Regions from separate parts of the Rothia sp. HMSC069C10 genome, predicted to be linked through region 1. Evidence: predicted binding sites of a transcription regulator. Region 1 holds the regulator's gene; the other holds the start of a gene.

Region 1 (2,205 bases):
TGCACCGGGCTGCGCTGGGTCGCCCCAGCACCCCATCCCCTGCGCTCTCTCTTCGCCAGATGCTCGCTAGAGCATCCGAGGTAGATTATTCGAAGAGAGAGGCAGAGGATTCGAATACATTCGAACACTCATTCACTCTCCTCTCCCGGAATACTCAGGGTCGAATCTTCGAATATTTTTCGAACATCCACCCGTAAATCCTGAATTTCAGGAGAGATTCAAGAGTATATACGAACTCTTGTTCTAAAGTCTAGCAGAGATGTACTAAAAATTTCTTCGAGTTTCAAAGAAAAAATCTAGAATATTTGTTTGAGTTTTTCGGTGTAGTGTTCTACACTGGTGTCAAGAGACGTTCCACACGCTCCTGATGAGTCCTACTCACAGCAGGTTTCTGTATTCGTTACAGCTTGGTTCTGTATCGACCGCAGGTGCTGCTGGCTGAGTATTGCTATGTAGGGCGGAGGCGCATACTCGTTGCCTGTGTATCGCTCCGGTATCGCTTCGGCACGGATAGAATTCCTCCACCCCCTGACGAGATAAGACCCATTTCGGCAGAACCAAAAAATTTTTAGGACACCACCAGAAAACGTGTGAAGCACCCATCCGTGCCCCGACCGGAAATACAAAGGCCGGAGTACAGACCGAAGGAAAAGAAATGGCAACAGCACCCCGTCCGGCGCTGACCGCGCGCCAGCAGAAGATTCTTGACGCGATCCGCACCGAGATTGAACAGAAGGGTTACCCGCCGTCCATGCGCCAGATTGGTGACATGGTGGGTCTTGCGTCCCTGTCCTCGGTCACCCACCAGCTCGGTCGTCTCGAGACCATGGGCTACATTCGCCGCGACCCCAAGCTCCCCCGCGCCATTGAGGTGCTGGATGAGAACGGCGTCGGCATGCACGGTAGCTCCTCCTCGTCCCTGCCCGAGCTGCCGAACTTCGAAGTCGGCGACGAAGACCTCGTACCCGTTCCCCTGGTTGGACGTATTGCAGCGGGCGGTCCCATCACCGCCGAGCAGTCCGTGGAGGATGTGCTCGCTCTGCCCCGCCAGCTGGTCGGTAGCGGCAAGCTCTTCATGCTCAAGGTCAAGGGCGATTCCATGATTGACGCCGCGATTTGCGACGGCGACTGGGTGGTTGTCCGCGAGCAGCACACCGCCGACAACGGCGATATCGTTGCTGCGCTGCTCGACGATGAGGCAACCGTGAAGGTGTTCCGTCAGGTCGACGGCCACACCTGGCTCATGCCGCGCAACGCCAACTACGAGCCGATTATGGGCGACCGCGCAACCGTCATGGGTAAGGTCGTCTCCGTGCTGCGCAGCCTCTAGAGACATAACGCTAAGCTCTTAGCTCTATATAAAAAATCACCCTGGTGATACGTGAATGTTCACGTATCACCAGGGTGATTTTTATATTTCAAAAGCAGATATCTCCAAAGCGGAGGGGGCGGCGCCGCCAGGACTGGAGCCCACCCGAGCTAACGATCAATACTCGCCGAAAGACGAGCCAGCGCACCGGTCACCGCCGCCTTATTCTGCGTCGACCACATCGGCGGCATCGCCTTCATCAAGAAACCACCGTAACGCTTGGTTGCCACGCGAGAATCCAGCACAGCCACCACGCCACGGTCAGACACCGAACGGATCAGGCGGCCTGCGCCCTGCGCCATACGAATCGCCGCATGGTGAGCAGAAACCGCCATAAAGCCATTACCGCGGTGACGGTTCACAGCCTCCGTACGAGCCTGCGCAATCGGATCATCCGGGCGCGGGAACGGAATACGGTCCATCACCACCAGACGGCACGAGTCGCCCGGAACGTCCACGCCCTGCCACAGGCTCATCGTGCCGAACAGGCACGAGTCGACGTCCTCGCTGAACTCCTCCACCAGAGCCTTGAGCGAAGACTCGCCCTGCAGAAGGATGTTCAGGTCGCTATGCTCGCGCATGTACTCGGCAGCACGCTCGGCGGCACGTTTCGAGGAGAACAGTCCCAGGGCGCCGCCCTCGGACGCCTCGCACAGCTCACGCAGGCGCTCCAATTGGCCCTCGTGCACGCCAAATCCCGGAGGCTTCAAATCCCCGGCAACGTACATGATGCCCTGCTTGCGGTAGTCGAACGGCGAACCCACGTCGATGCTCGTCCAGCGGGGCGCGCCCTCGCCCTGCAGTCCCAGGGCGCCAGCGGCAACATCAAAAGAGTC
Region 2 (2,205 bases), on a different contig from region 1:
CACCGCGCAGGTGGCGCAGGAGCTTGAGGCGGCGGGCGTTATTGCTGATGCTGATAAGTTCGTTGAGGTGTACACCAAAGAGAGCAAGGGTAAGTACTTGCAGCCTGGCACCTATGAACTGCAGCAGCACATGAGCAGCTCGAGCGCGATTACGACCATTATTGATGCGAACAGCAACGTACTGTACCTGGCGATTCCGCAGGGTAAGCGCGTGAGCGAGACCATCGATCTGATTGTTTCTGGCTCCGATGGTGCGTTCACCCGCAAGCAGGTTGAGGACGCGGTCAGCAACTACACCCAGTACGGTGTGCCGAGCAACTTCCCCTCGATTGAGGGTTGGTTGCACCCGGGTGAGTACCGCTTCCCGAAGGACACCGACATCAAGAAGGTCATTCAGACCATGGTTGATAAGACCAAGGCTGACCTGAAGGAAGCCGGCGTGAGCGGCGACCAGAAGACCTTTGAGGTTCTGACCATTGCCTCCATCGTGGAGCTTGAGGCTCAGCCGAAGGACTACGTGGCGGTTGCAGGCATCATTGAGAACCGCCTGAACAACCCCGATGGTGAGACCTCGGGTCTGATTCAGTCGGATGCGACCGTGACCTACGGTCTGGGTGTCCGCTCGTACCACCTGACTGAAGAGCAGAAGGCCGATAAGAGCAATAAGTACAACACTTATGCGAATAAGGGTCTTCCGAAGGGTCCGATTGGTTCCCCACAGCTGGCTTCGATTAAGGCTGCTGCGGCTCCTGAGAAGAACCCGTACTACTACTGGGTGACTGTGGACCTGGATTCCGGTGAGACTAAGTACTCCCGTACTTACGCTGAGCACCAGCGTTACGTTGAAGAGTACAACCAGTGGTGTTCTAAGCACCCGAACCGCTGTAGCTAATCGGTTTTAGCCGGTAGCTATGATTCGGTAGCTTTGGACTGAAGGTTCCTTGCTGAGGCGGGTACCGCCTCCACGAGAGTGGGGGAGGTACCCGCCTTTGCTGTACCCGGATGTTGGGGGTGCTCGGTTGTTGGGCTATACCCGAATATTGGTTTGTCCCTTAAAATGGGTAGAGTGCGCCCATGAACGCGGGTTCGTGGCGTGCGTGTCCGCAAGCCCGCAAGCCCGCAAGCCCCGAGCGTTGAGTGTTGAGAGCGTTCCCCAGCGTTGAGAGCGAGAGAGTATCTATCGATGAAGACTGAACCGTACCGCGAAGCCCCGTATCTTCGCCGCGCCTACGTGCTGGGGCACCCTATTGCGCATTCGCTGTCGCCTGCGCTGCATCGTGCCGCGTATGACTTTTTGGGTGAGCAGAATTTGGGTTATGATCGCCGCGATACTCTGCCTGATGATTTGCCGGCGATTATGCACGGTGTGCGCCACCCGGACGGTACGGAGGACGCCCCGTATATTGCGGGTCTGTCGGTGACGATGCCGTTGAAGACCGCGGTCATTCAGTATTGCGATGAGCTGAGTGAGACTGCCCGCGTGACCGGTGCGGTGAACACGGTGTATCCGCGCGGTGAGAAGGTGCTGGGCGATAACACGGACGTGATCGGCATTGTGAACGCGCTGCGCCACGCCGGTTTGGAGCCGCAGCCACTCAAGGATTCTGCCGCGATTGTGGGCGGGGGAGCGACCGCTATTTCTGCTTTGGCGGCGTTGCACGCGTTGGGGTACCGCCGCGTGAGCGTGTACGCCCGTTCCCTGCATAAGCTCGGTAGCGTGCAGGAGGCGGCGGACCGCCTGGGCGTTCAGCTGGAGCAGGTTTCCCTGGCTGATTTGCCGCAGAACCTTGCGGAGCGCGGTCATCACCCGGTGGTGTCTACGCTTCCTGCCCATGCGGCGGATGAGTGGGCGAGCCAGCTGAGCGGGCTGAAGGGCGCCTCCGCAACGCACCGGCCGGTACTGCTCGATGTTGCGTATAACCCGTGGCCTTCGGTGCTGGCGAGCGCCTGGGAGGCTAACGGCGGCACCGTGGTTTCTGGACTGGAGATGCTGCTGTATCAGGCGGTGGAGCAGGTGCTGCTGTTTACCGGCCGTGAACTGCAGCCCGCCGAACTGCTGGGTCTAATCAATGCGATGTGCGCGGCGGTTAATCTTGCGCCTCGTGCTTCCGTTTCGTGAAAAAAGCGTGCTTTCACTCGCTCAGTAAACAGGCATTTTATACACTATTTATACGCGTGAAGAATTATTATTCCTTCCTCCTGCGC

The links. Region 1 encodes LexA, which represses DNA repair genes until DNA is damaged. Its sites were predicted from a motif close to TCGAACANNTGTTCGA; they were not measured.
Region 2: a site for LexA is predicted at 1,034-1,049, ahead of HMPREF2842_RS06230 (shikimate dehydrogenase). Genes of this name have one in related genera too.

What each region holds. Positions count from the first base shown of each region.
Region 1 is NZ_KV808305.1:77,495-79,699, reverse strand. It holds gene lexA (transcriptional repressor LexA) at 656-1,330, shown strand; gene HMPREF2842_RS07610 (ATP-dependent DNA helicase) at 1,480-2,205, opposite strand, start outside.
Region 2 is NZ_KV808301.1:307,832-310,036, reverse strand. It holds gene mltG (endolytic transglycosylase MltG) at 1-892, shown strand, start outside; gene HMPREF2842_RS06230 (shikimate dehydrogenase) at 1,184-2,119, shown strand.